Regions from separate parts of the Streptomyces sp. NPDC086077 genome, predicted to be linked through region 1. Evidence: riboswitches for the same ligand, from Rfam matches in the RefSeq annotation. Region 1 holds a riboswitch; each other region holds the start of a gene.

Region 1 (7,209 bases):
GGCCGGCGCCGGAGTCCACGATGGTGCGGAGGTCCTCCATCAGCGTGTTGAAGCGCTTGACGGCGTTCGTGGAGCGCGCGGCCATGCCGTACGCCTCGTCGACCCGCTTGAGCGCCTGGGGGAAGCTGATCTTCTCGCGCTGGGAGAGCGCGTCGATCATGGCTTCCGCGCGGTCGCCGATGCCCCGCTTGGGGACGTTGAGGATCCGGCGCAGCGGGACCGAGTCCTCAGGGTTGGCCAGGACGCGCAGGTAGGCCAGGACGTCCCTGACCTCCTTGCGCTCGTAGAAGCGGACGCCGCCGACAACCTTGTAGGGCAGACCGACGCGGATGAAGATCTCTTCGAAAACACGGGACTGGGCGTTCGTACGGTAGAAAACCGCGACGTCGCCCGCCTTCGCGTCGCCGGCGTCCGTGAGTCGGTCTATCTCGTCGGCGACGAACTGCGCCTCGTCGTGCTCGGTGTCGGCGACGTAGCCGGTGATGCGCGCGCCCGCGCCCGCGTTGGTCCACAGGTTCTTGGGGCGGCGGGACTCGTTGCGCTCGATGACGGCGTTGGCGGCGGTGAGGATCGTCTGGGTGGAGCGGTAGTTCTGCTCCAGCAGGATCGTCGTCGCGTTCGGGTAGTCCTCCTCGAACTGGAGGATGTTGCGGATGGTCGCGCCGCGGAAGGCGTAGATCGACTGGTCGGCGTCGCCCACCACGCACAGCTCGGCGGGCGGCAGGTCGTCCTGGCCGGGTGGTACGTCGACGTCCTCAGCGGCACGCTCGCCGGTGCCGACGAGCTCGCGCACGAGGGCGTACTGGGCGTGGTTGGTGTCCTGGTACTCGTCGACCAGGACGTGCCGGAAGCGGCGGCGGTAGTGCTCGGCGACGTCCGGGAAGGCGCGGAGCAGGTTGACCGTCGTCATGATCAGGTCGTCGAAGTCGAGGGCGTTCGCCTCGCGCAAACGTGACTGGTACAGCGCGTACGCCTGGGCGAGGGTCTTCTCGAAGCCGTCGGTGGCCTGGGCGGCGAAGTCCTCCTCGTCGATCAGCTCGTTCTTGAGGTTGCTGATCTTGGCGCTGAAGGACTTGGGCGGGAAGCGCTTGGGGTCGAGGTCCAGGTCGCGGCAGACCAGGGACATCAGGCGCTTGCTGTCGGCGGCGTCGTAGATCGAGAAGGACGAGGTGAAGCCGAGCTTCTTGGACTCCCGGCGCAGGATGCGCACGCAGGCGCTGTGGAAGGTCATCACCCACATCGCGTTCGCCCTGGGGCCGACCAGTTGCTCGACGCGCTCCTTCATCTCGCCCGCGGCCTTGTTGGTGAAGGTGATCGCGAGGATCTGGCCCGGGTGCACCCCGCGCTCGGCGAGGAGGTGGGCGATGCGGTGGGTCAGGACCCGCGTCTTGCCGGAGCCGGCGCCGGCGACGATGAGCAGCGGGGAGCCGGAGTGGACGACGGCGGCGCGCTGGTTGTCGTTCAGCCCCTCCAGGAGCACGGCGGCGTCCAGGGCGGGGCGCGGGGCGCCGTCGCGGTAGTAGGCGTCCCGGTCCGGGGGCACGTCGAACTTCCCGCCGAACAGATCGTCCGGAAGCGCATCCGGAGCGTGATCGTCCTCGGGCGGCGGCGGAGGCTCCTCGTGGGCCCGTGGGGCCTGGAGGTCCGCCAGGAAGCTGTCGTCAAAGAGGCTGCTCATCGCTCTCCGAGTCTAGGGCGCCCCACTGACAACCCGCTCCCGCCCCGAGAACATACCGGCCACGAAAGGCCGGCGATCTTGCGGAGGAGCCCGCGATCACGGCCCGGGAAGGCGGCCGGTGAAGGCGGGGGGCGCCAGCGGACCATCATGCGGGTCCCGGCCCGTTATCGCCCGGCACCGGCGCTGACCAGGCGCTCACCGTCCGAACACGGTCTCACGCGGGGCGTGACCACCGGCCGAAGGTCACGAAAATGTATCGGGCATATCGCCCACCAACCTTCACACGGACCACACGAGTTGGCTACCGTGCCGGACAGGCCGCACGACTCTTACCGGCGAACGTCGCCGGGCCGCGCGGCCTCCGCCGAGTCCGATGCGCCCAAGGCAGCCGGAGCCGGGGACCCACCGAACTTGGGGTGAATCGGCCCAAATCCCTTCCGGGGAGCGGACCGTAGGGCAACCCTTCCGAACCACCCGCCCGAACCCGACAGCTAACCCGGTAGGCGGCAGATGGAAGGAGTCGCCTCCTTTGGCGTCGCACCGCAAGTCGCGCCCCACCGGCGCGCGGGTGGCAGGCATACGCACACCGGCCCTCGCCACCGCTGCCCTGACCTCCGTGGCCCTGCTCTCCCAGACCGCCAACGCCGAGCCCTCGGCCGACGACAAGCCGAGCCTCGAGGAGGTCGAGAAGAAGGTCGGCGATCTCTACCGCCAGGCGGAGTCGGCGACCGAGAAGTACAACGCGGCCAAGGAGAAGACCTCGAAGCAGCGCAAGCGCGTCGACACTCTCCTGGACGACGTTGCCCAGCGCGCACAGAAGCTGAACGAGGCGCGTGAGGAGCTGGGGTCGTACGCCGCCGCCCAGTACCGCTCCGGGGCCTCCGTCCCCGACACCGCCACCTTCCTGCTCGCCGACTCCCCGCAGGACTACTTCGACCAGAACCAGCTGATGGGCCGTCTGACCAGCCGCCAGAAGAGCGCGGTCGACGAGTACTTCACCGAGCAGTCGGCGACGATGAAGAAGCGCCAGGAGGCCACTCGGAGTCTGGAGACGCTCACCGAGTCGCAGAGCGATCTGCAGTCGGGCCAAGGCCACCGTCCAGAAGAAGCTCGCCGACGCGCGGGCACTGCTGTCGGCTCTGACCGCCGAGGAGAAGGCCCGCCTCGCGGCGATCGAGAAGAAGAAGCAGGAGGAGGCCGAGCGCAAGGCCGCCGAGCTCGCCCGGCAGCAGGAGCAGCGGCGTCAGGAGGCGGCGCAGCGCGAGCGGGAGTCCTCGAACGCCGATACCTCGGCAGGCACGGGCGACGAGTCCGGCTCCGGAGACTCCGCGTCGGACTCCGGGTACGGCACCAAGGCGGAGAAGGCGCTCGCCTTCGCCCGCGCCCAGATCGGCAAGCCGTACGTCTGGGGTGCCACCGGCCCCGAGTCCTACGACTGCTCCGGCCTCACCCAGGCCGCCTGGAAGGCCGCCGGCGTCACCCTCCCGCGCACCACCTACGACCAGGTCGACGCCGGGACGACGGTCTCCGTCGCCGCCGCCCGGCCGGGCGACCTGGTCTTCTTCTACGACGACATCACCCACGTCGGCCTGTACATCGGCAACGGCATGATGATCCACGCCCCGAAGCCCGGCGCGTACGTCCGCGAGGAGTCCGTCTACTACGACGGCGAGTCCTCCATCCACAGCGTCGTCCGCCCGGCCTGACAAGGGCGCCGCGAGGCGGCCGGAGAGGCGATCGAAGGGCACGCGCGCGTGCGGCGGTTTCCGTGGCACGCGCGCGTGGGGCGGTGCGTCAGGTCCAGAGCACGGCGATGAAGACGTTCGCCGTGGTCAGTAGCCCCACCAGAGCGAACATGCCCTTGTCCACCTTCTCGTCGTCCCGTTTCACGTAGACGAGGCCGAGGATCACGATCAGCAGCGCCAGTTTCACGCCGATCTTGATGTTGTTGACGGGCTGGTCGTCCGCCTGGTTGAGGCCGACCAGGATCACGCCGGTGACCAGCATGGTCAGTGCGCCGTGCAGCATCGCCGGGACGAATCGCGCGGTGCCCTGGCCCATCGCCTTCATCTGGGTGAGGAAACCACCGAGGAGGGAGGCGATGCCGATGATGTGCAGGCCGACGAAGAGGTGGATGAGTACGTCCATGGGGCCGGAGCCTAATCAGGCAGTTCAGGGCCGCCCGACACCGGGCCGCCCATGGCACACAGGGCGACTGCATATATGCGCCATAGCACCCTCGCGCCTCCTCCCGCCCCGGAATCGCCGCATCGGTCATCGCACTGCGTGAAGGCGACGGCCGCGAATCGCGAGCTCGATCACATACGGTCACCCGCTGTTTCCCTCGCGTCACTTCCGCACAAGACGTCACCGTACCGACACGCCCGGGCTTAGCGTCCTCCACCAGGTGACCGGCTCCCCACCGCCGCCCTGGCCGGGGGCGGCAGCCGGGCACCACCGCCGAGAAGGTCCGGCGGTGCCCCGCATCCCCTGCGCGGGGCGCCGCCGGACGCGTCAGCCGCCCCGGAGCGGTCGTACGTCCACCCGGTGGCCGTACGGACCGGCGGTCGCCCGAGTCGTACGAAAGGACGTGCAGTCCACGTGGCAGCGCACCGCAAGCCCCGACCACGCTCGGCCCACGGCACCAGGGCCCGCACGGCGGCGACGATCGCCCTCGCGGGCGCGGCGACCGCCACGGGCCTCGACGGGACCGGCCACGCCGAGCCGCAGCTGACGCCGGCGCAGGTCAAGGCCAAGGTGGACAAGCTGTACCAGGAGGCGGAGGTCGCCACCGAGAAGTACAACGGCGTGCGGGAGGAGACCCGGGCGGCACAGAAGCGGCTGGGCAGCCTCCAGGACGAGGCGGCCCGCAAGGAGGACCGGCTCAACTCCGCCCGCGACGCCCTCGGTTCTTACGCGGCCGCCCAGTACCGGGACGGCGGCCTGGACCCCGCGCTGCAACTGGCGCTCTCCGACGACCCCGACCGGTATCTCGACGGCGCCGCCTTCGCCGAACGCGCCGGCGACCGGCAAGCGGCCGCCGTCACACGCGTCCGCCGGCAGCTGCGGGAGATCGAGCAACTGCGCGGCGCCACCCGCGTCGAACTGGCCTCGCTCCAGTCCCGGCAGGCCGAGCTCAACCGGCACAAGAAGACCGTCACCGGCAAGCTGGACGAGGCGCGGCAGTTACTGTCCCGGCTGACGGCCGAGGAGCGGGCGCGATTCGCGCAGGGCGACGGCACGGACCGCGCCTCGCGCGCCTCGACGGCCGGCCGGGACGCCCTCCAGGCCCCGGGCTCCGCCACCGCGGCGGCGCCCAACTCCCGTGCCGCCGCGGCCGTCTCGTACGCCTACCAGAAGCTCGGCAGCCCCTACGTCTGGGGCGCCACCGGCCCCGACGCCTTCGACTGCTCGGGCCTCATGCAGGCGGCGTACCGCTCCGCCGGGGTGGCCCTGCCCCGCACCACCTACGCCCAGATCGACGCCGGCCGCCGCGTCTCGCGCTCCGAACTTGCCCCCGGTGACCTGGTGTTCTTCTACTCCGGCATCAGCCACGTCGGCCTCTACGTCGGCAACGGCCAGATGATCCACGCGCCCAACCCCTCGGCCCCGGTGCGGCTGGCGCCGATCGACCAGATGCCGTTCGCCGGGGCGACCAGGGTCGTGTGACGCGCGCTCGTCACACCAGCCGACGGGCCGTCGCCCAGCGGGTCAGCTCGTGCCGGTTGGAGAGCTGGAGCTTGCGCAGCACCGCCGAGACGTGGGACTCGACGGTCTTCACCGAGATGTACAGCTGCTTGGCGATCTCCTTGTAGGCGTAGCCGCGGGCGATGAGCCGCAGGACCTCCCGCTCACGCTGGGTGAGTCGGTCCAGGTCCTCGTCGACAGGCGGGGCGTCGGTGGAGGCGAAGGCGTCGAGGACGAAGCCGGCGAGACGCGGTGAGAAGACCGCGTCGCCCTCCTGGACCCGGAAGACCGAGTCGACCAGGTCCGTGCCGGTGATCGTCTTCGTGACGTATCCCCGTGCGCCGCCGCGGATCACGCCGATCACGTCCTCGGCCGCGTCCGAGACGGACAAGGCCAGGAAACGGACCGGCTGCTCGGGGTCGGCCATCAACGGAGCGCAGCGGCGCAGCACTTCGACGCCGCCGCCGCCCGGCAGGTGCACGTCGAGGAGGACGACCTCGGGGCGGGTCGCGGTGATGACCGTGACCGCCTGGTCGACGTCCGCGGCCTCGCCGACGACCTCGACGCCGGTCTCGTCGGTCCGGCCGATCTCGGCCTGCACGCCCGTGCGGAACATCCGGTGGTCGTCGACGAGCACCACGCGCACGTGCCGCCCTCCCACACCGCCGCCCGGCGTCTGTGCGGGCTCGGCCGACTCCTCCGCTCCCGCCGTTCCGTTCGCCTCGGTCGGGTCGCTCATGACGTCTTCTCCGCCCTCTCCATCTCCAGCTCGACCTCCGTGCCACCGTCCGGCACCGCCCGCAGCCGGGCCGTACCGCCGTTGCGCTCCATGCGGCCGATGATCGATTCTCTGACGCCCATGCGGTCGGCGGGTATCGAGTCGAGGTCGAAGCCTGGACCGCGGTCCCGGACGGACACGAAGACCGTCTTTCCCTCGACCTCGGCGAAGACCTGCACGGCGCCGCCGTCGCCACCGTACTTGGCGGCGTTCACCATGGCCTCGCGCGCGGCCTGCATTTGTGCGCCGATCCTCTCGTCGAGCGGGCAGTCGCCGACCACGACGACCTCTATGGGGACGCCGTGCTTGTCCTCGATCTCCGCGGCGTTGCGCCGCACCGCGTCGGCGAGGGTGGTCGGCTCGTCGACCTCGTCCTTGCCGGTGCCCTCCGGTTTGTAGAGCCAGGTGCGCAGGTCGCGCTCCTGGGCTCGGGCCAGGCGGCGCACCTCGCCGGGGTTCTCCGCGTTGCGCTGTATCAGCGTCAGGGTGTGCAGCACCGAGTCGTGGACGTGGGCGGCGACCTCCGCGCGCTCCTGGGCGCGGATGCGCATCAGACGCTCCTCGGAGAGGTCCTGGGTCATACGGACCAGGTACGGCCCGGCGAGAAGCGTTATCCCGACCAGCACCGCGAGGGCCGCCTGAAGCACCGAGCCGAGGTGGGCCGCGGAGCCCTGGAGCACGAAGACGCCCGTGACACCGGCCGTGACCAGCAGGACGCCGGCGACCGCGCGCAGCAGGCCGAGGGTGCGCTTGCGGCGGCCGACCTCGACCCAGCGGGCCCGGCGGGCGTTGTCCGCCTGGCGCCATACCAGGGCGACACCGGCGCCGACCAGCACGGCCGGCAGGAGGTAGGCCTGGGCGCCGCCGCCCAGGTTCACATTGCCGACGAAGACCATGGCCACGACGACCATGAGGAGCAGGGCGACGATCTGGCCCTTGTCCGGTCTGCGGGCCACGAGCTTCTTACGGCCGTCGGGAGAGGTCTCGGCGGCGACCAGCGACGGCGGCTTCTGCGCCTCGACGCCGCCGACGCCCAGCGGCACGAAGAACCAGAAGGCGGCGTACA
Region 2 (7,209 bases), on a different contig from region 1:
AGGTCGGCGTTCGGATGCTTGATCAGGTGGCGGGCGGCCGCGATGACCTCGCGCAGGTTGTGCGGCGGCATGTTCGTGGCCATGCCGACCGCGATTCCGGACGCGCCGTTGACCAGCAGGTTCGGGAAGGCGGCGGGCAGGGCCGCCGGCTCCTGCTCCTGGCCGTCGTAGTTCGGCGCGAAGTCGACCGTGTCCTCTTCGATCGACTCCGTCATCAGGCTCGTGGCCTCGGCCATCCGGCACTCGGTGTACCGCATGGCGGCGGGCGGGTCGTCGTTGCCCAGCGAGCCGAAGTTGCCGTGGCCGTCCACCAGGGGCACCCGCATGGAGAACGGCTGGGCCATGCGCACCAGGGCGTCGTAGATCGACGCGTCGCCGTGCGGGTGCAACTTACCCATGACCTCGCCGACCACGCGGGCGCACTTCACGTACCCGCGGTCGGGGCGCACGCCCATCTCGTTCATCTGGTAGACGATGCGTCGGTGCACGGGCTTGAGACCGTCACGGGCGTCCGGCAGGGCCCGGGAGTAGATGACCGAGTACGCGTACTCGAGGAAGGAGCCCTGCATTTCGTCCACGACGTCGATGTCGAGGATCCGCTCCTCGTACGAGTCGTCGGGCGGCGGGGTCTTCGTGCTGCGGCGGGCCATCGCTGCCGGCTCCTCCTGTTTTCTGGTCGTTCGCCCACGGGGCGCTCGGTCCCTGCGGCTCGCTGTTGCTGAAGCGTGAACGGCATCTGACGCGGACCATTGTGGACCGCGCCACTGACAAACGCGGACGCTGGACCCGACGTCGGCCGACCGGCCCCGCGCTGACCCGCAGGCTACGCCCTCGCGACCGGCAACCAGATTCTCGCTCTGGGCGTACGCGCTCCGGGAACTTCACACCAGGTCGGCGCGCTTGCATACAGTGGCAGGACTGGCAGGAAATCTGCGGTTTCCCGACCGCACCGCGATCGAAGGGACGTACATGCCCATGGGTCACACGGCCACAGCCGAGGCAGGCTCCGGCGGGCTGACAGCGACAGAGCACCGCCTGGACAACGGCCTGCGTGTGGTGCTCTCCGAGGACCACCTGACCCCGGTCGCCGCGGTGTGCCTGTGGTACGACGTCGGCTCGCGCCACGAGGTCAAGGGGCGTACCGGCCTGGCTCACCTTTTCGAGCACCTGATGTTCCAGGGGTCCGCCCAGGTCAAGGGGAACGGGCACTTCGAGCTGGTGCAGGGCGCCGGTGGCTCGCTGAACGGCACCACCAGCTTCGAGCGCACCAACTACTTCGAGACCATGCCCACCCACCAGCTGGAGCTCGCGCTCTGGCTGGAGGCGGACCGCATGGGCTCGCTGCTCACCGCCCTGGACGACGAGTCCATGGAGAACCAGCGGGACGTCGTCAAGAACGAGCGCCGCCAGCGCTACGACAACGTCCCCTACGGCACCGCCTTCGAGCGGCTCGCCGCCCTCTCCTACCCGGAGGGCCACCCGTACCACCACACGCCGATCGGCTCGATGGCCGACCTGGACGCGGCGACCCTGGAGGACGCGCGCCAGTTCTTCCGCACGTACTACGCGCCGAACAACGCGGTGCTGTCGGTCGTCGGCGACATCGATCCCGAGCGGACGCTCGAATGGATCAAGAAGTACTTCGGCTCCATCGCCGCCCACGACGGCAAGCCCGCGCCACGCGACGGTTCGCTGCCGGAGGTCATCGGCAAGGAGCTGCGCGAGGTCATCGAGGAGGAGGTCCCGGCGCGTGCCCTGATGGGCGCCTACCGGCTCCCGCACGACGGCACGCGCGCGTGCGACGCGGCCGATGTCGCGCTCACCATCCTCGGCGGCGGCGAGTCGTCCCGCCTGTACAACCGGCTCGTACGACGCGACCGTACGGCGGTGGCGGCCGGGTTCGGGCTGCTGAGGCTGGCCGGAGCGCCCTCCCTGGGATGGCTGGACGTGAAGACGTCCGGCGACGTCGAGGTGCCGGTGATCGAGGCCGCCATCGACGAGGAGCTCACCCGCTTCGCCGAGGAGGGCCCGACGGCCGAGGAAATGGAGCGCGCGCAGGCCCTGTTGGAACGCGAGTGGCTGGACCGGCTGGGCACGGTCGCCAGCCGCGCCGACGAACTCTGCCGGTACGCCGTGCTCTTCGGCGACCCGAAGCTCGCCTTCACCGCCGTGCAGCGTGTCCTGGAGGTGACGGCCGAGGAGGTCCAGGAGGTCGCCAAGGCCCGCCTGCGGCCCGACAACCGCGCGGTGCTGGTCTACGAGCCCACGACTCCGGAAGCCGCCGCGACCGACGCAGACGACGACACCGAGGAGGCGGCCAAGTGACCGAGCTCGCCACGATGGACTTCCACGCCCGGCCGCAGGCGGGCGAGGCCCGCCCGTGGGCGTTCCCGGCTCCCACACGCGGGAAGCTCGACAACGGCCTGACGGTGCTGCGCTGTGACCGCCCCGGCCAGCAGGTCGTGGCCGTGGAAGTGCTGCTTGAAGCGCCCCTGGAGGCCGAGCCGGCCGGCCTCGACGGTGTCGCCACGATCATGGCGCGGGCCTTCTCCGAGGGCACCGACAAGCACTCCGCCGAGGAGTTCGCCGCAGAGCTGGAGCGGTGCGGCGCCACCCTGGACTCACACGCCGACCACCCCGGCGTCCGACTGAGCCTGGAGGTGCCGGTCTCCCGCCTGCCCAAGGCGCTCGGACTGCTGGCCGACGCCCTCAGGGCGCCCGCCTTCGCCGACAGCGAGGTCGAGCGGCTGGTCCGCAACCGCCTCGACGAGATCCCGCACGAGCTGGCCAACCCCGCCCGGCGGGCCGCCAAGGAGCTCTCCAAGGAGCTGTTCCCGGCGACCTCGCGCATGTCCCGCCCGCGCCAGGGCACCGAGGAGACGGTCGCGAAGATCGACTCCGCCGCCGTACGCGCCTTCTACGAGCGGCACGTGCGCCCCGCCACCGCCACCGCCGTGGTCGTCGGCGACCTCACGGACGTCGACGTCGACGTGCTGCTCGGCGAGACCCTGGGTGCCTGGGCCGGCTCCCAGGCACAGCCGCGCCCCGTGCCGCCGGTGACGGCCGACGACACCGGCCGCGTGGTGATCGTGGACCGTCCCGGCGCCGTCCAGACCCAGCTGCTGATCGGCCGCGTCGGCCCCGACCGGCACGACCGCGTGTGGGCGGCCCAGGTGCTCGGCACGTACTGCCTGGGTGGCACCCTCACCTCCCGTCTGGACCGCGTCCTGCGCGAGGAGAAGGGCTACACCTACGGGGTGCGCTCGTTCGGTCAGGTGCTGCGCTCCGCGCCCGACGGCAGCGGTGCCGCGATGCTCGCCATCAGCGGTTCCGTGGACACGCCGAACACCGGTCCCGCGCTGGAGGACCTCTGGACGGTGCTGCGCACGCTGGCCGCGGAGGGGCTCACGGACGCTGAGCGGGACGTCGCCGTGCAGAACCTCGTCGGTGTGGCGCCGCTGAAGTACGAGACAGCGGCGGCCGTCGCGGGGACCCTGGCCGACCAGGTCGAGCAGCACCTCCCCGACGACTACCAGGCGACGCTGTATCAGCAGCTCGCCGCGACCGGCACTGTCGAGGCCACCGCGGCGGTCGTCAGCGCCTTCCCGGCGGACCGTCTGGTGACGATCCTCGTCGGTGACGCGGCGCAGATCAAGGCGCCCGTCGAGGCCCTCGGCATCGGCGAAGTCACGGTCGTCCCGGCCGAGTAGAGGCCGGCGAGCGGCACGCGCGCGGAGGGGCCCTGGTGACGGACGCGTCACCAGGGCCCCTTTATGTCCCAATTGAGGGAGAGGTTGCCTGTCTGGCCTGTGGGATGCGCTACAAACGCCCGGATGGGTTTGGGGATTGAAAGATGTCCCGCTTAGCGTCATCCGGGCTGTCCGTCAGGCAGTGCGCCGCACCCGCGGCACCGGACAGTCATCGCCGAGTCCCCGTACGGCGCGAGCCAGGGGAGCCGGGGACCCAACCATGAAGTCCCTGGGGTGAATCGGACGCCCGCGCACGGCGAGGGGGTCCGTAGGAGACCTTCCTGCTCCGAACCCGTCAGCTAACCCGGTAGGCGAGAGGGAAGGAAAGGACCAGCCACCACATGGCGTTCACGCGCGCCACCGGGAAGCACCGCCGTCCCAGCCGGATGAAGCGCACCACCGCCCAGGCGGCCGGTGTCGCGGCCCTCACCACCACCGGTGTCCTCGGCACCCTGGCCGCTCCCGCGCTCGCCGACGAGCCCGCGGCCGAGCAGACCGGCCTGCTCCCGGTCATCACCATCGGCGACTCGGTCGCCGAGCAGATAGACGCCCAGGCCGCCGCCCAGCAGCAGGCGGCGGCGGAGGCCGAGGCCGAGAAGAAGGCCGAGGCCGCCGCCAAGAAGCGCGCGGAGGAGCGGGCCAAGGAGGCCCGCGAGGCCAAGGAGCGTGCCGCCCGTGAGGCCGAGCGCAAGCGCCTCAACACCTACGTGTCGCCCATCAGCGGCTCCTACGTCTCCACCGGCTACCGGTCCGGCGGTGCGCTGTGGTCCTCCGGCAGCCACACCGGTGTCGACTTCCACGCCGCGAGCGGGACCCCCGTGCACGCGGTCGGCTCCGGCACGGTCGTCGAGGCCGGCTGGGGTGGGGCGTACGGCAATCAAGTAGTGATCAAGATGAACGACGGTACGTACACCCAGTACGGTCACCTGTCGTCCTTCGCTGTCTCGGTGGGCCAGACGGTCACCCCGGGACAGCAGATCGCCCTGTCCGGGGCCACCGGCAACGTCACCGGAGCGCACCTGCACTTCGAGGCCCGGACGACGGCGGAGTACGGCACGGACATCGACCCGGTCGCCTACCTCCGCTCGCACGGCGTCGGCATCTGACAGCGGACCGCCCCGCTTCCCGCGGCCCCGGCTCTCCGAGCCGGGGCTTTCGGTGTTTCGTACGCCTGTATGTCCAAAAAATATGCATGGATTCCGGCCCCCCATCGGAAATTCCGGCTCACTGCAATAGAGTCACGGAACACACGTCAGTCGTCGGCGTTTCACGGGGATTAAGGCGGAGGTCGGTCATGCGTATTCCGGCGCATTCGGTGTGCACGGCCATCCGGGACGACATCGTCGCGGGTGTCTATGAGCGTGGCGGCCGGCTCACCGAGGAACTCCTCGCGCGCCGCTACGGCGTCTCCCGCGTCCCCGTCCGGGAGGCCCTGCGCACGCTGGAGGCCGAGGGCTTCGTGGTGACCCGGCGCCACGCGGGCGCGTGCGTGGCGGAGCCCTCCGAGCAGGAGGCCGCCGACCTGCTGGAGATGCGGCTGCTGCTGGAGCCGCTCGGCGCCGCGCGGGCCGCGCAGCGGCGCACCGAGGCCCATCTGAAGGTGCTGCGCGGCCTGGTCCGGCTGGGCCAGGAGCGGGCCAGGCGGGGCGGCAGCGAGGACCTGCGCTCCCTGGGCGGCTGGTTCCACGAGACGCTGGCCCAGGCCTGCGGAAGCCCCGCGTTGATCGCGATGCTGACCCAGCTGCGGCACAAGATCGCCTGGATGTACGCCGTGGAGGCACCCGTCAGCCCCGTGGAGTCGTGGTCGGAGCACGGCGCGATCGTGGACGCGGTGGCGCGCGGCGACGGCGAGCGGGCGCGGGCGGTCACGGCGCTGCACGCCGAGCGCGCGACCGGCGCGCACCGGCTCCGATTTCCCGGCGGCGGCGACCGCGCGGACCGTGTGAGGACTTCGCAACATGCCGTAAACATGTCGGGCCTGCGGCATTAACACGGGCGCCGTATACAAAGAAGTGATATTCGGCGGCGGTGCATTTCCGCTGCCCCTTTCTGGGTGCTCGGAATTCTCTCGACCCGTCGTGCGAAAAAGCGACCGGGTGTGCGGCAGACGGCGAAGCCGCGCCGCCCGGAATGGGCGACGCGGCCTCAGGAATGCCGTCAGCGGGTTCAGACGGTCTCGGGGAGCTCCTCAAGGCCCTCCGCGACCAGCTTTGCCAGACGGTCGAGCGCGGCGTCCGCGCCCTCGGCGTCGGAAGCCAGGACGATCTCCTCGCCACCCTGGGCGCCCAGACCCAGGACGGCCAGCATGGAGGCCGCGTTGACGGGGTTGCCGTCCGCCTTGGCGATCGTCACCGGGACGCCTGCGGCCGTGGCGGCTCGTACGAAGATGGAGGCGGGGCGGGCGTGGAGGCCCTCGGCCCAGCCGACGTTGACGCGGCGCTCAGCCATGTGATGCTGCCCTTCAGGTGTTCAGGGTTGTCTAGACCAGTTTCCCATATCGTGAGGCATGCCCCGACGGGCCCTGTGTCCCGTCCGGAACGGCACCGGACCGCGGCCTCGGTCCGGTGCCCGTCCTTCCACAGACTGCCTCGCGCCGTTGTCGTACGCGAGCCGTACTCTGGGGCCCATGCAGAGCCCGTCGGACCGGTATGAGTACCCCGCCCACTGGGAGGCCGACGTGGTGCTGCGCGACGGCGGCACCGCACGCGTCCGGCCCATCACCGTCGACGACGCCGAGCGCCTGGTCAGCTTCTACGAGCAGGTCTCGGACGAGTCGAAGTACTACCGCTTCTTCGCGCCCTACCCGCGCCTGTCCGCGAAGGACGTCCACCGCTTCACGCACCACGACTTCGTGGACCGGGTGGGACTCGCGGCCACCATCGGCGGCGAGTTCATCGCCACCGTACGCTACGACCGCATCGGCGCCGACGGCATGCCGGCGTCCGCGCCCGCCGACGAGGCCGAGGTCGCCTTCCTGGTGCAGGACGCCCACCAGGGGCGCGGTGTCGCCTCCACCCTGCTGGAGCACATCGGCGCCGTCGCCCGTGAGCGCGGCATCCGCCGCTTCGCCGCCGAGGTGCTGCCTGCCAACAGCAAGATGATCAAGGTGTTCACGGACGCCGGGTACACCCAGAAGCGCAGCTTCGAGGACGGCGTCGTACGCCTGGAGTTCGACCTCGAACCCACCGACCGCTCGCTCGCGGTGCAACGCGCGCGAGAGCAGCGCGCCGAGGGGCGGTCGGTACGGCGGCTGCTGACGCCCGGCTCGATCGTCGTCGTCGGCACCGGGCGCACGCCCGGGGGCGTGGGCCGCAGCGTGCTCGGCAACATCCGGGAGGCCGGCTTCACCGGCCGCCTGTACGCCGTGAACAGGGCCTTGCCCGCGGGGCAGAAGGAGCTCGACGGGGTGCCGGCGTACCGGTCGGTGCGGGACATCGAGGAGCCCGTCGACCTCGCGGTG
Region 3 (7,209 bases), on a different contig from region 1:
ACGGACATGATGTCCGGCGCGTGCCCGCCGCCCGCGCCCTCGGTGTGGTAGGCGTGGATTCCGCGTCCGCCGATCGCGGCGAGGGTGTCGGCGACGAAGCCGGCCTCGTTGAGGGTGTCGGTGTGGATGGCGACCTGGATGCCTGTGCGGTCGGCCACCGTGAGGGAGGCGTCGATCGCGGCCGGCGTCGCGCCCCAGTCCTCGTGGATCTTCAGGCCGAGCGCGCCGCCCCGGATCTGCGACAGCATCGCGTCGTGCGAGACGGTGTTGCCCTTGCCGAGCAGACCGAAGTTGAGGGGATATTGCTCCATCGACTCCAGCATCCGGGCCAGGTGCCAGGGGCCCGGCGTCACGGTGGTCGCCTTGGAGCCCTCCGCGGGCCCGGTGCCGCCGCCGACGAGGGTGGTGATGCCGGAGGCGAGCGCCTCGTCGGCGATCTGCGGGCAGATCAGATGGACGTGCGCGTCGATGGCGCCCGCCGTCAGGATCCGCCCGTTGCCCGCGACGACCTCGGTCTCCGGTCCGATGACCAGTGCCGGATGCACCCCGTCCATCGTGTCCGGGTTGCCCGCCTTGCCGATCCCGGCGATCCGGCCGTCGCGGACACCGACGTCGGCCTTGACGACCCCCCAGTGGTCGACGATCACGGCGCCCGTGATGACGGTGTCCGGCGCGCCCTCCGCGCGCGTCACACGCGACTGCCCCATGGACTCGCGGATGACCTTGCCACCGCCGAACACCGCCTCGTCACCGGCGAGTCCGGGCCCGCCGCTGCGGTCCTCCTCGATCTCGATCAGCAGATCGGTGTCGGCGAGCCGGATGCGGTCACCGGTCGTCGGGCCGAACAGGTCGGCGTAGGCGGCACGCGAGATCTCAGGCATCGAGGGCACCTCCCGTCTCCCCGCGCAGTCCGGGCACCACGCGGGCACCGGCGAGCGGGACGAGTTCGACGTCGACCGGGATGCCGGGCTCGAAGCGCACGGCGGTACCGGCGGCGACGTTGAGCCGCTTGCCGCGCGCCGCGGCGCGGTCGAACTCCAGGCCGGGGTTGGCCTCGGCGAAGTGGTAGTGGGAGCCGACCTGGACGGGTCGGTCGGCGGCGTTGAGCACGGTGAGCCGGGTGACCTCGCGACCCTGGTTGTACGCAATGGGGCCGTCGGCGAAGTGGATCTCTCCTGGGATCATCGAGGCCGCCTCACACGATCGGGTCGTGGACGGTGACGAGTTTGGTGCCGTCCGGGAAGGTCGCCTCGACCTGCACGTCGTGGATCATCTCGGGGATGCCCTCCATGACGTCGTCACGGTTGAGCAGTTCGCGTCCGGAGGCCATGAGTTCGGCGACCGTGCGGCCGTCACGTGCGCCTTCGAGGATGTGCGAGGTGATGAGGGCGACAGCCTCGGGGTGATTCAGCCTCAGCCCGCGGGCGCGGCGCTTCTCCGCCACGTCGGCCGCCACATGGATCAGCAGCCGCTCCTGCTCGTGCGGGGTAAGTTGCACGTCCCACCTCACCTCCTCGCCCCGGACCGTGCGGGGCCCGGCTGCCGCGGCCACCGGCAAGGTCCCCGATGGCGTGGAGGGGCAGGCTAGTCGGCACGCGTTTCGCGCACGTTAACCAAGCTGTGACCCACGGGTCGCGGCCCCCTCGCCCCGCATGCTCGTCAGCGCCCGCAGTCCGTCACGGAGGACCTCGACGGGCACGGGTCCGAAAAGGGACTGCTGTGCGAGGAAGCCCATCACCGAGGCGATCATCGTGCGGGCCACGTCGTCCGGGGTGACGTCCGCATCCATCATCCCGACGCTCTGGTAGCTCTCCACGATCCGCGCCCAGGCCCCGCGCACCGAGCCGTAGCCCTCGCGCAGCACGGCCGCCAGTTCCTCGTTGCGCAGCGTCTCCGCCCACACCTGGATGACGAGTCGCGGAAAGGCGGGCCGCCCGTCGACCGTCAGGTTCTCCCGGGCGGCGAGCGTCCGGCCGAGGACCGCCGCGACGAGCTCGTCCGGCGGCGCGGGCGGGCTCTGCCGGGCGGCCTCCGCGAAGGCCTGGTGGACCGACCCGAGCACCTCGCCGACGATCGCGGCGATCAGTTCCTCCATGCCGCTGAAGTCGCGGTAGACGGCACCCTGGGGGTCCTCACCGGCGACTGGTGGGCCGAGGCCGCCGCCCTCGGGCTGTCGACGCTGCCGGTGAGCAGCGCGGTCGCCGGGCTCGCCGCGCTCCTGGGCCATGCCGGGATCGGCATCTCCGCGGGCACGCTGATGCTGGTCGGCAACCCGTTCTCCGGGGCGGGGTCGGCGCCGCAGATGCTGCCCGAGCCGGCCGGGGCGATCGGCCAGTGGCTGCCGCCGGGCGCGGGGACGACGCTGCTGCGCTCGGTGTCGTACTTCGACGGCGCGGCGGCGCTCGGCCCGGCGCTGACCCTGATCTGGTGGGCCGCGATCGGGCTCGGCGCGGTGCTGCTGGGCAGCGCTCTGAAGTCCCGCACCGGGGTGGCGAAGCGGTCCGTGGCCGAGCGGGAGCCCGCACCGGCGGGCTGACCCGAGCCGGCCGTGCGCCCCGCTGTGGCGGACGGGGCGCACGGCCTCTTCACGCTGCCCGGCCCGCGGGTGATGGCCGGTCAGCGGGTGCTGTGCGAGCCCGTCGAGGGTCAGTCCGGTGTTCTGGGCATCCGGGGCGTCAAGTCGGCGGGGCTGCGCACCCGGCTCGGCGAGATGCCGCCTGATCCACCGGGTCGTCCCGCACCGCAAGGACGTGCGGGGCCTCTTCGAGCATCTCGACCCGGCGTGCGACGGCGACACGTATCGTGGACTGCGCGCCGCTCAGGCGCTGGTGCGCAGGGCCGTCGAACCGCGCGACGCACTCGCGCCGATGCACCGGCGGGGCGAGAGCGAACTCCCCGCACGCATCCTCGCGCGGGCGCTGCGCGTGCTGGACGGTGAACGCCGCGCGGCGCGTGTCCCCGTTGCACCGCGCTCCGACAGTTGCGGCAAGGGCTGATCCACCCGCCGTCGCCCCGGACCGCCGGGAGTCATGACGGAACGTGCGGGCGGGAGTTGAAACGGACCAAAAGGACTACCGCCGTCCGGATGACCTTCACCTCCTGTCTCGGGGCCCTTGCGGTTGCGCAACGAGGGCTGCTTCGGGGCGGAATGAGTCCTTCCATCGCTGGTCCGGGGTCGCGTGGCGCCCTTGACACCCGTTCGCACAGGAGGCTGTCCACCCGAACGGGTGAGTGGTGAGTAACGCCACAAATCCCCGGTTGCGTTGGGATTTTCGGACTTCCGTGAGTCAAGATCCCTGACTGACGACAAGCCCCCGCCGCCGCGGCGGGGCGGTCCGGGCGGACGCCGAGTCCTGCCGCCGCCCGGATGACCGGTCGACAGGAGTGGATCGGCAGGAGTGGAGGACCCGAGCACGACGGGTCGCCGGAGCGCAATCTCCGAGCGTCCCTTGGGGTGAAGCCGTGGCAACGCGGCCGGGCGACTTCGCCAGCCCGAATCCGACAGGTCATCCTTCACAGGCGGCTGACGAAGGGTTGCGCATGACCGCGCTCAATCGTGTCCCGTCGCTGATGGCCCGCGCTGGTACGGCCTCGGCCCTCACCCTCGCCGCGGTGGGCGGCTCCGTCGTTGCTCCGGGCTTCGCCTCGGAGGCGGCGGCCGCCACGCCGGCGACGAAGGCACTCCAGATCGCCGCCTCGAAGAAGGGCTCCCCGTACAGGTGGGGCGCCACCGGGCCGCGCAGGTTCGACTGCTCCGGGCTGACGTTGTACTCGTTCAAGAAGGCGGGCAAGAAGCTGCCCCGCACGGCCGCCCAGCAGTACAACAAGACCCGCCACGTCGGCGCCAAGAGCCGCAAGGCCGGTGACCTCGTGTTCTTCCACTCGGGGTCGAACGTGTACCACGTGGGGATCTACGCCGGGAAGGGGAAGATCTGGCACGCCCCGAAGACCGGGGACGTGGTGAGGCTCCAGAAGATCTGGACCAAGAGCGTCTGGTACGGCCGGGTGAAGTGACCCCCGGGTGGCGGTGGCGGCGCCCGGAGGGGACGCCGCCACCCCGCCCGTGACACAGCCAGTGGTCGAGACGGTCCAGCAGCAGGGCCACCGCCGGGAACCACACCAGGCCAGGGCCACGATGATCAGCGCCGGCAGCAGAGTGCGCGGCAGTGCCGGGGCGCCTGCCGGGAGAAACTGCGGCAGCAGGCCGAGGAAGGCCTTCGGCGCCTTGGGGTTCAGGGCGTTGGTGACGAACCCCTGGCGCAGCGGGTGCACGGCGGCCGGGGTCGGCTCCCCGCCAGCGGCGCTACGGGGCCGCCGTACGGCCCACGGTGCCCGGAGCCCGAGAAGGAGCACGGGGGCGCGGCCGGCCAGCTGGAGGGCCCGCAACAGCGCGGGCACGGCGAGGACGGCCGCGACGCCGGCCACGGCCGGCGCGGTGTGCCGCAGCAGCCCGCCCGCGATCCCCGGCGCGCACGCCACGCCGGCCCGGCGGGAGATCAACGCGTTGCGTACGACGACGGCGAGGTCCGCGCCCGGCATGGCGACCACGTCCTCGGCGGCGGAGGCTCGCGGCTGCCGCCGGCGGCGCCGGCCGGGCAGCCGCTGATCAGGATGGCGCCGGACCACCCGGCCCGGCAGGAGGTGGAGGCGGCGCTGGCACGCGCCGGGGCGGCACCCTCCGTACTGGTCGCCACACCCGGGTACGCCGTAGTGGGCGCGCTCGTGGGCGCGGGGCTCGGGGTGGCGGTCGTACCGGAGATGGTGGCGCACACGGCGGTCACGCCGCTGGGGATGCGCCCGCTGTCGGGGGGCGAGCCCGCGCCGCATGATCTCGGTCGCCCACCGCACCGTCGGGACGACCCCGACGGCGGACGTCTTCCGCGCCCTTCTCCGCGGCGCCTTCGCCCGGGCCCAGCAGCCCCGCCCGACCTGGCGCCACCCCACGACGGACCCGGCGACACCGGGTCACCGCCCCGCCCGCTCCGGCACGGCGGCTCGCCCCCGGTGGGCTACGGCTCCTGTCGGCCCGCCAGACGGGCCGGGCGCACCGGTACCGTCCAGGGCAGCTCGATGGAGACCGTCTTGCCGCCCTCGCGGGTCGGGCGGACTCTGAGGCGGCCGCCGCACTCGGCGGTGAGCCAGCGGATGATGACCATGCCGCGGCCGTTGTCCTGCTGAACGGCGGCCGGGAGCCGCTTGGGAAAGCGCGGGTGACTGTCGGTCACCCCGATGCGGAGTTGCTCGTCGCGGTCGAGCTGCATCGCGACCGTGAAGGTGGGTGACTGACCGAGGGTGTGCTGGACGGCGTTGGTGGCGAGTTCGGAGATGATGAGCCTGATCGTGTCGGCCACCTCGGTCTCCGGTGGCAGGCCCCAATCCGCCAGGGTGCTGACCACGTAGGTACGGGCGGTGGAGACCGAGGCGGGATCGCTCGGCAGAGTGACGGATGCTTCCAGATGGTCTGCCATGGCGACGTCGTCCCTTTCCCACGGGACCGCAGTCCGGCACGGAGCGGATGGTTCGAGTACGGTCCCGACTGGTGCTTCTTCGCCAGACTGCCACTCAAAGCCCGGTAGCGGTGGCGATCCACCAAGATATGCATATATCTGTCGCTCGAAGCGGTGAACTCTGCGACGGCAGAGCGTATTTGGGCGACTCGGAAGGAGTAAGGAGTAGCCCATGCAGCACGGTCCCGCGGTGCGCCGCCGGAAACTGGGCGCCGAATTGCGCACGCTGCGAGGCCGCGCGGGCCTCACAAGCGGTGAGGCGGCCCGGCTGGTGGGATGGCACCAGTCGAAAGTGAGCCGGATCGAGACCGGCGCCAGCGGCGTGAAACCGGCCGATGTGCGGTTACTCCTGGATGCCTACGGGGTTGACGACGCCCAACTCGGGGATCTTCTACTGGCGTTGGCGGGCTCCGGCGACGGCCACGGCCGTGACCACTGGTGGCACGCCTACAAGGGGGTGTTGCCGCCCACCTATCGGGACTTCATCAGTCTGGAGTCGCAGGCCGGCGCCATGCGCACACTGGAGACCTCCGTCGTCCCGGGTCTGCTCCAGACCGCCGAGTACGCCCGCGCCGTGACCCGCGCCGCGGTCGAGGGCCTGGACGAGAGCCGCCTGGACGCCCTGGTGGAGGTACGTCTGGCCAGGCAGGACGTGCTGCGTTCGCACCCCCCGCTGGTGCTGAGCGCGGTGCTCGACGAGGCGGTGCTGCGCCGGGAGGTCGGTGGCCCGGAGGTGATGGCGCGCCAGCTGGAGCGGCTGATGGAGGCCGCCCGCCTGCCCCAGGTGCGGCTCCAGGTGCTGCCCTTCGCCGCGGGGGCGCACATCGGCATCACCGGCCCTTTCGTTATCTTCTCATTTTCGAGCACTTCTGATCTGGATGTTGTGGTTCTAGACCACTTGACGAGTAGCCTCTACCTCGAAAGGAAAGAAGACGTAGAGGCCTACACCGAGGCCTTCAACGCCCTTCAGTTCCACGCCCTTTCGCCCGAGGAATCGTTGGACTACATCGCCGGGATAGGTGACGGCGCGTAAGGAGGCACCATGACCGCACTGCCTCGGAACGTACCTTCCAGCACGCAACTGCTCGGTGTGCACTGGCTGCGCAGCAGCTACAGCACCGGCGCCAACAACTGCGTCGAGACAGCCCGGCCGGCCCTGGGCCCGTGGGCCGGTCTGCTCGCCGTACGCGACTCCAAGGACCCGGTCGGACCCGCGCTGCTCTTCTCCCCCGAGAGCTGGGCGGGGTTCACGGCTCATCTCTGACAGGTCCTGCCGGCTTTCGCATTCGCCCACCCTGATCGGGCCGGATCACTTCTGATCAGTTCCGAACAGCGCGAGGCACGGCCGTGGTCCGCCGACTCATGGTCGCGTGTCGCCGATGACTCGTACAGCGCGTTCGATCTGGTCCCCGGAGAGGTCCGCGCGGGCCGTCAGCCGGAGCCGGGAGATGCCGTCGGGCACGGAGGGAGGTCGGAAGCAGCCCACGGCGAGCCCCTCGGCCCGGCAGTCGGCCGCCCAGCGCACGGCGCTCTCCGGGGACGGCGCGCGCACGGAGACGACCGCGGCGTCCGGCCGTACCGCCGCCAGGCCCAGGGCCGTCAGCCGGGTGTGCAGTTCGCCCGCCACCGCGCGAGCCCGCGCCGCCCGTTCCGGCTCACCGCGTAGCAGCCGCAGCGCCGCCAGCGCCGCACCCGCGGCGGC
Region 4 (7,209 bases), on a different contig from region 1:
AGCGCCTCCAGCGGGGTGATCCACGCCGACACCGAGGTGGCGAAGGACTTGCCGAGGAACGGGCCGAGTGGGACGTACTCCCAGGCCTGGATGTCGCGGGCGGACCAGTCGTTGAGCAGGCACAGGCCGAACACGTGATCGCGGAAGCCGGACAGCGGCACGGGCGTGCCCATCGCCGAGGGGACGCCGACCACGAAGCCGACCTCGGCCTCGATGTCCAGGCGGACGGACGAACCGAAGACCGGCGCGGCGTCGGCCGGGGCCTTGCGCTGGCCGGAGGGGCGGACCACGTCGGTGCCGGAGACGACGACCGTGCCGGAGCGGCCGTGGTAACCGATCGGCAGATGCTTCCAGTTGGGCGTGAGGGAGTCCGCCGCGTCGGGGCGGAAGATCTGGCCGACGTTCCGGGCGTGGTTCTCGGAGGCGTAGAAGTCGACGTAGTCCGCGACCTCGAAGGGGAGGTGCAGGTTCACCGAGGACAGGGAGTGCATCAGGGGCGCGAGGGACTCGCGGTGGGACGGCACGGTGACCCAGGCGGTCAGCGCGCGCCGGACGTCAGACCAGGCCGTGCGGCCCGCGGCCAGCAGCGGGTTGAGGGTCGGGCGTGCCAGCAGCTCGGCGTACGGGGAGCCGAGCGCCAGTGCGGCCGCGCCGGCGTCGAGGACGTGGTCGCCGAGGCGGACACCCACCGTCCGTTCGGCGGACCCGGCGGGTGAGAACACGCCGTACGGAAGGTTGTGCGGACCGAAGGGGTCGCCCTCGGGGACATCGAAGGGGGGCATGGGGTGCTGCCTCACTTTCGTACGCGCGGTCCATGCGGTCGTGGATCACGTTACGGCTGCGGCACCCGTCTTGGGCAGTGTCCGATAGGTGCGGAAGCTCCTTGATATCCGGAAAGGTGTATCGCGTCGGCGCATCGGAAACTCGTCCCGCCGATCCGTCACAACGACCGCCCCCGATCCGTCAGTGCGGTGAAAGCAAGCATCACACCGGCCACTGACAACAGGAGGCGGCATCATGCAGGCACGGATGACCAACCCGGCGTACGTCCTCCCGGGCGCGCTGAAGGGTATCGGGACCCTCTTCCAGGCCATCGGGGAGAGCGGGCTCGACCAGGAGGTCGCGGAGCTCGTCGGACTGCGGGTCAGCCAGATCAACGGCTGCGCCGCCTGCGTCCACGGACATGTGAACAATCTGCGCAAAGCGGGCGTGAGTGAGGAGCGCATCGCCTCGGTCGCCGCCTGGCGGCACGCGCCCTTCCACAGCGACGCCGAGCGCGCCGCGCTGACCCTCGCGGAGACGGTGACGCGGCTCGCGGACCGCTCGGAGGAGCCGGTTCCGGACGCGTTGTGGGACGAGATCGCCGACCACTTCGACGAGAAGGAAGTGTCGGCGCTGATCCTGACCGTCGCGCTGACGAACATGTTCAACCGCATCAACGCCACGATCAAGGAGCCGGCAGGCACCACGTGGGGGTGAAAAGCAGACAGTGGGAAGGTAGTTGGGAATGAACGGCGGGGGTGCGGTGTCCGTATTCTCTGATCATGGCCGCACCCACCGCATATGCCGCGCGCACCGAGTACGCGCGCACCGACTACGCCCTCATCGCCACTGACCTGGACGGAACGCTGCTCCGCGGCGACGACACGGTCTCCGACCGTTCGCTCGCCGCGCTCGCGCGGGTCTCGGCGGCCGGTGCCCGGCATCTGGTGGTGACCGGACGGCCGGCGCCGCGAGTGCGACCACTGCTGGAGGTCGTGGGCGGCGGGGGGCTCGCGGTGTGCGGGCAGGGCGCGCAGTTGTACGACGCCGGCGCGGACCGTCTGCTGTGGTCCGTCACGCTGGACCGGGAACTCGCGGAGACCGCGCTCGGAAAGATCGAGGCCGAGGTCGGCCAGGTGTACGCGGCCGTCGACCAGGACGGCGTCGACGGGCTCACCCTCATCGAGCCGGGGTACCTGATGCCGCACCCCACGTTGCCCGCGGTGCGCATCGATCGCCGCGACGACCTCTGGTGCGCGCCGATCAGCAAGGTGCTGCTGCGCCATCCGACGCTGTCCGACGACGAGTTGGCGGCGGTGGCCCGCATGGTGGTCGGCTCGCTCGCGACCGTCACCATGTCCGGTCCCGGGACGGTCGAGCTTCAGCCGTGCGGGGTCACCAAGGCGACGGGGCTGGCGCTGGCGGCACGGCAACTGGGCGTGAGTCCGGAACAGACCATCGCCTTCGGGGACATGCCCAACGACATCCCCATGTTCGACTGGGCCGCGCACGGCGTCGCCATGGCCAACGCCCACCCCGAGCTCAAGGCGGTGGCCGACGAGATCACCCTGTCGAACGAGGACGACGGCATCGCCGTCGTCCTCGAACGGCTGCTGGCCAGGCCTCAGTACGCGCCGAAGACGTTGTCGATCGAGCCGTAGCGGTCGGCCGCGTAGTTGCAGGCGGCGGTGATGTTGGCGACCGGGTCGTACGGGTCGTACGCCGTGCCGGGCACGTGGTAGGCCGCGAAGGTGGGGTCGATGACCTGGAGCAGGCCCTTCGACGGGGTGCCCTTGGCGGCGTTGGAGTCCCAGTTGTTGATGGCGTTCGGGTTGCCGGACGACTCGCGCATGATGTTGCGGTAGATACCGTTGTAGGAGCCCGGGATCCCCTGCTGCGCCATGATGTCGAGCGACTGGCGGATCCAGCCGTCGAGGTTGTTCGGGTACGCCGTGACGGAGCTGACGGCCGTGGGCGTGGCGGCGGACGCGGTGGTCGCGCCGATGAGCGGCAGGGCGAGCAGGGCGGCGCCGGTACCGGCGACGGCGAGCTTGCGAGCGATGCGGGCAGTACTGGTACGGCTCTGCTGACCGTTTGCAGTCATGGGGACTGTCCTCTCCGGTGCCTGCGAGGTGAGCTGTCGGGTTCGGGTTGGGAGGTGCCCGGCCGCCCTCATGCGAGTGCGACTTCACCCCGAGCCGTTCCGGTGTGCCGTGGCGTGCGGCGTCCGGTCCGGCGGCTTACCTGGGTCCCCCGCTCCTGCCGTGCGGTGAGTGAGTCCGTCATGGGTGGCGCGGGCGGCGGCAGGATTCGGCGTTCCGCCCGACTGGCCGGGAACGTATGCGAGAGCACATGTCCGAAACAAGTGGTCGTTTCACATATCGCGGGATTTGATCTTCGAAGCGCCTGTTTGCCGCTCTTGATCCTTTGCGGTTGAAAAGAGTCAACTCGGCCATGTGCCAAGGCGGATCGCCGCGTCCATGTAAGGGACTCGTGAAGGCGTGCGAGTGAGCCAACTCACGCGAGTGCAGAAGAATCGCAAATCGGGCAATAGGCCCAAGTCCTAGTTAACTGGCGGCCCGTGGAATTCGCTTCTCCCAGGTGCGGTGGAAGGTCACCTCGGCACCAGAGGTGCAAATCACCTCATTTGAGGTCAAAAAGTACTCCGCGGTGCAGGCGATCTCCGACCGTGTGCGGATCGTGGTGTCCCAGGCGAGCTCCGGGCGGTGCAGCCGGATCGTCCAGTCCGAGCGGGCGCGGGCGGACAGCGGATCCTCCTCGCCGATGGCGTACGCCTCCAGCGCCTCCTCGGTGACCTCCAGCCCGTCCGGGTACACGCGCGTACCGCCGTGGCGTGGTTGGTCGAGCTCCAGCCGCCACTCGCCCTTGGCGACGTCGCGCACGACCATTCGTCCGGGGCGCGGTTCGTCGAGGGTGGCCGGGTGGGCGACGCCGAGCGGTTCGGACTGCTCCGGCTCCTCGAAGGTGACGGGCGGGACGGCCGCACACGCGCGTACCGGCAGTTCGAGAGCGCTGCCGGACGGGTCCAGGGTGAAGCCGGCCGCGGAGTCCGGCTGGGGCCAGATCCAGGGCCAGTACGCGGAGGCGAGCGAGAGGCGGATGCGGTGGCCGGGTGGGAAGGCGTACCCGATGCCGCTGAGCCCGAAGGTGACGTCCTCGGTGGCCCCAGGGGTCCACGGCACGGTCCGGTCGCGTCCCTCGCGCGCGGAGAGGTCCATCACCCCCCGGGTCACCAGCGTCGAGGAGCCGTCCGGCGCCACGTCGCACACGCGCGCGACCACCTGCCCGCGCGGCACCTCCGAGGTCAGCCGCAGTCGCACCCGCGGCCGCCCCAGCACCCACGTCTCCTCCGGCACCGCGAACTCGAAGCTCGCCCCGCGCGCGTCCTCCTCCCGCTGGTCCGGCGGCAGGTCGGCCTCGTTGCCGATCGGGAGGAAGCGCCCCGCGTCGATGCCCGTGTGCTGGGGTGACCGGACGAGTACGGGCTCGCCCTGGAGGGCGTACGTGACCGTCGACACGTGGGGTGAGGGCCAGGCGGGCTCACCGACCCAGCGGCCGGGCAGCGTCTCGTACCCCGTCGCCGGGGGATGCGCGTCCATGACGTACGAGCGCAGCACGGGCTCGGACATCACCCCGGTGTCCCTGCCCTTCAGCCAGTGGTCCCACCAGCGCAGGGTCTCCTGGAGGAAGCCGATCGCCGGGCCGGGCGGCAAGGCGCGGTCGGGGTAGTGGTGCGACCAGGGCCCGATCAGGCCGCGGACGCGGTCGGACGGGAGGTGTTCGACCAGACGGAGCACCGTGTCGCGGTACGGGTCGTGCCAGCCGCCCACCGCGAGCACGGCGGCGTCGACGGCGCCGTGGTCCTCGCGGACGCCGTCGTGCCGCCGGTGGTCGTCGCGTAGAGGGTGGTCGAGCCAGGTGTGGACGAAGGGGTCGACCTCTTCGAGGCGTCGCAGCCACATGTCCCGCCAGGCGTCGCCGACGTACCGCGGATCGGGCGGGCGGCAGACGAAGGCGAGCATGGTCGCCGCCCACGCGTGCATGTCCACCGCGAGGACGGAACCTCCCATGCGGTGCGCGTCGTTGTCGTAACGGTCGCCTGTGGAGCAGACGGTCACGATCGCCTTGAGCGGCTCGGGCGCGAGCGCCGCGATCCGCAGGGAGTTGAAGCCGCCCCAGGAGATGCCGAACATGCCCACCTTGCCGTCGCACCAGGCTTGCGCGGCCAGCCAGTGCACCACCTCGACACCGTCCGCCAGCTCCGTCGCCGAGTATTCGTCCGTCGGCATGCCCTCGCTGTTGCCGTGCCCGCGCACGTCGACGCGGACGGAGGCGTAGCCGTGGCCGGCGTACCAGGGGTGACGCTGGTGGTCGCGGGGCGCGGTCCAGTCGGTCAGGCGGTACGGGAGGTACTCCAGGAGGGCCGGTACGGGCTCGTCGGTGATCGGGCGCCATACGCGCGCGTACAACCGGGTTCCGTCGGGCAGCGGGATACGGAGGTCCTCGTGAGTCGTCTCGTAGGGGAAGGACGTACGGATGTGCATGAGCGTGACCCCAGGTACGGCTTCAGTGGACCGGGTGCATCGTGCGGCGCGGCCGGCGCGCGGCGGCCGTCACCGCCGGGCCGGCGGTGCGGTGCGTCGCCCGCGGCGTGCGCGCGGACTCCGCGGCGTGCTTGCGTCCGGCCGGGTGACGGCGGCCGGTGGCGTACCGGGCCGGGCTCTCGGGGCCGGTGCCGACGGCGGTGCGGAGCAAGGGGCACCTCTTCCGGCAAAGTCGATAAATACCTGCTCATATCAAGTGATCAAAAACATACCCGCCGTGATCCGATACCGCCTGAGGTGTACCGGTGGGCGGCCTCGGTGATCGAAACGTGACCGGATACGCTGACTTGAGTGAAGGCAGCGACCTATCGACATTCCGCGTAATCGCCAGTGGACACCAGCAGACAGGAGACCCCTCGTGACCGTCGTCGGGCCGTTCGGGCTGAGCGTGCGGGACCAGGCTCTGGAAGCCGATGTCCAGGCCGGATTGGCTGCTGTCGAGGAAGGGTTGCTCGAAGCCACCAAGAGCGAGGTCCCGTTCATCACGGAGGCCGCGCAGCATCTGGTGCGGGCCGGCGGGAAGCGGTTCCGGCCGCTGCTCGTGATGCTGGCCGCCCGGTTCGGTGACCCGTACGCACCCGGAATCGTGCCCTCCGCCGTGGTCGTGGAGCTGACGCACCTCGCGACGCTCTACCACGACGACGTGATGGACGAGGCCGAGGTACGGCGCGGGGTGCCGAGCGCGAACGTCCGCTGGGGCAACTCCGTCGCCGTCCTCACCGGTGACTTCCTGTTCGCCCGCGCCTCGCACATCCTGGCCGACCTCGGACCCGAGGCGGTACGGGTGCAGGCCGAGGCGTTCGAACGGCTGGTGACCGGTCAGATCCTGGAGACCGCGGGCCCGTCGGACGGGCGGGACCCGGTCGAGCACTACCTCGACGTGCTGGCCGGCAAGACGGGATCGCTGGTGGCGGTGTCGTGCCGGTTCGGGGCGCTGATGTCCGGAGCCGACGAGTCGGTGGTGGACGTGCTCACCCAGTACGGGGAGCGCCTCGGCGTCGCCTTCCAGCTCGCGGACGACGTGCTGGACATCGCCTCCGACTCGCACGAGTCGGGCAAGACGCCGGGCACGGACCTCCGGGAGGGCATCCCGACGATGCCCGTGCTGCGGTTGCGTGAGCGGGCCGCCCGGCTGGGCCTGGCGGAGGACGTCGCGCTGTGCGAGCTGCTCGCCTCCGACCTCACCGACGACGCGCGGCACGCGGAGGCGCTGGCCGCGCTGCGGGTGCATCCGGCGCTGGAGCAGGCGCGGCGCGACACCGTGCGGTTCGCGGAGGAGGCGCGGGCGGCGCTCGCCCCGCTGCCCGAGTGCGACGCGAAGGCGGCGCTGACGGAGCTGTGCGACGCCGTGGTGCACCGGGCCGGATAGCGGTCCGGCCCGTTCGCCCGTCCGGGCGTCGAGGGCCGGCTGTCCGGCCCTCGTGACCCCCGTAGTACTCGTGACTCCCTCTCGTACCCCTACGGGTCGGGGGAGAAGCCGTCGTGTCGTGTCATACCCCAGCAGTACGCGGAGTTGGCTCCCGGGTCTGACGCATCTTGCCGCCCGGTTTGGTCAGATGGAGAACAAGGAACACACCACTCCTCACCGATCCGGGTGAGAATGGCGGCTCAGGGTGGGACCCCTGCGAGGACGCGACGAGGCAGCCGCCGCCGACGACGGAGGTAAGGCACACATGGCACCGTACGAATCCGACGACACCACGGCCGTGGCCGACGCGGACGAACTGCGCGCGGCACGGCGGCGCAAGGCCGCACGGTACGTCGTCCCGGCGGCGGTCCTGGGATTGGCGGCGGGCACCATCGGGCTCGTCCCCGCGCTGGC

The links. Region 1 has a riboswitch for cyclic di-AMP ahead of AB0O67_RS04340 (NlpC/P60 family protein). Riboswitches for the same ligand answer to the same signal wherever they lie in the genome.
Region 2: it holds a riboswitch for cyclic di-AMP, as region 1 does, so the genes downstream of both, AB0O67_RS04815 (M23 family metallopeptidase) here and AB0O67_RS04340 (NlpC/P60 family protein) in region 1, are expected to answer to the same signal.
Region 3: it holds a riboswitch for cyclic di-AMP, as region 1 does, so the genes downstream of both, AB0O67_RS02670 (C40 family peptidase) here and AB0O67_RS04340 (NlpC/P60 family protein) in region 1, are expected to answer to the same signal.
Region 4: it holds a riboswitch for cyclic di-AMP, as region 1 does, so the genes downstream of both, AB0O67_RS05750 (transglycosylase SLT domain-containing protein) here and AB0O67_RS04340 (NlpC/P60 family protein) in region 1, are expected to answer to the same signal.

What each region holds. Positions count from the first base shown of each region.
Region 1 is NZ_JBFBJT010000008.1:73,551-80,759, reverse strand. Features, by position in the region: gene pcrA (DNA helicase PcrA) at 1-1,678, opposite strand, end outside; cyclic di-AMP (ydaO/yuaA leader) riboswitch at 2,045-2,200, shown strand; partial or broken gene AB0O67_RS04340 (NlpC/P60 family protein) at 2,208-3,384, shown strand; gene AB0O67_RS04335 (hypothetical protein) at 3,473-3,826, opposite strand; gene AB0O67_RS04330 (NlpC/P60 family protein) at 4,280-5,347, shown strand; gene AB0O67_RS04325 (response regulator transcription factor) at 5,358-6,104, opposite strand; gene AB0O67_RS04320 (PspC domain-containing protein) at 6,101-7,209, opposite strand, start outside.
Region 2 is NZ_JBFBJT010000009.1:92,810-100,018, forward strand. Features, by position in the region: gene AB0O67_RS04800 (DNA topoisomerase IV subunit A) at 1-650, opposite strand, end outside; gene AB0O67_RS04805 (pitrilysin family protein) at 970-2,325, shown strand; gene AB0O67_RS04810 (pitrilysin family protein) at 2,322-3,710, shown strand; cyclic di-AMP (ydaO/yuaA leader) riboswitch at 3,913-4,078, shown strand; gene AB0O67_RS04815 (M23 family metallopeptidase) at 4,091-4,855, shown strand; gene AB0O67_RS04820 (GntR family transcriptional regulator) at 5,044-5,739, shown strand; gene AB0O67_RS04825 (HPr family phosphocarrier protein) at 5,916-6,197, opposite strand; partial or broken gene AB0O67_RS04830 (GNAT family N-acetyltransferase) at 6,376-7,209, shown strand, end outside.
Region 3 is NZ_JBFBJT010000005.1:55,706-62,914, reverse strand. Features, by position in the region: gene AB0O67_RS02700 (urease subunit alpha) at 1-881, opposite strand, end outside; gene AB0O67_RS02695 (urease subunit beta) at 874-1,185, opposite strand; gene AB0O67_RS02690 (urease subunit gamma) at 1,196-1,498, opposite strand; gene AB0O67_RS02685 (TetR family transcriptional regulator C-terminal domain-containing protein) at 1,610-2,095, opposite strand; partial or broken gene AB0O67_RS02680 (ABC transporter permease) at 2,123-2,536, shown strand; gene AB0O67_RS02675 (hypothetical protein) at 2,718-2,996, shown strand; cyclic di-AMP (ydaO/yuaA leader) riboswitch at 3,335-3,537, shown strand; gene AB0O67_RS02670 (C40 family peptidase) at 3,541-4,014, shown strand; partial or broken gene AB0O67_RS02665 (LysE family transporter) at 4,070-4,539, opposite strand; partial or broken gene AB0O67_RS02660 (LysR substrate-binding domain-containing protein) at 4,438-4,764, shown strand; gene AB0O67_RS02655 (ATP-binding protein) at 5,010-5,468, opposite strand; gene AB0O67_RS02650 (helix-turn-helix transcriptional regulator) at 5,680-6,540, shown strand; gene AB0O67_RS02645 (DUF397 domain-containing protein) at 6,550-6,771, shown strand; gene AB0O67_RS02640 (8-amino-7-oxononanoate synthase) at 6,868-7,209, opposite strand, start outside.
Region 4 is NZ_JBFBJT010000012.1:9,165-16,373, reverse strand. Features, by position in the region: gene fahA (fumarylacetoacetase) at 1-782, opposite strand, end outside; gene AB0O67_RS05760 (carboxymuconolactone decarboxylase family protein) at 1,018-1,479, shown strand; gene AB0O67_RS05755 (Cof-type HAD-IIB family hydrolase) at 1,545-2,423, shown strand; gene AB0O67_RS05750 (transglycosylase SLT domain-containing protein) at 2,387-2,866, opposite strand; cyclic di-AMP (ydaO/yuaA leader) riboswitch at 2,870-3,052, opposite strand; gene AB0O67_RS05745 (CocE/NonD family hydrolase) at 3,330-5,327, opposite strand; gene AB0O67_RS05740 (hypothetical protein) at 5,350-5,538, opposite strand; gene AB0O67_RS05735 (polyprenyl synthetase family protein) at 5,746-6,756, shown strand; gene AB0O67_RS05730 (DUF2092 domain-containing protein) at 7,061-7,209, shown strand, end outside.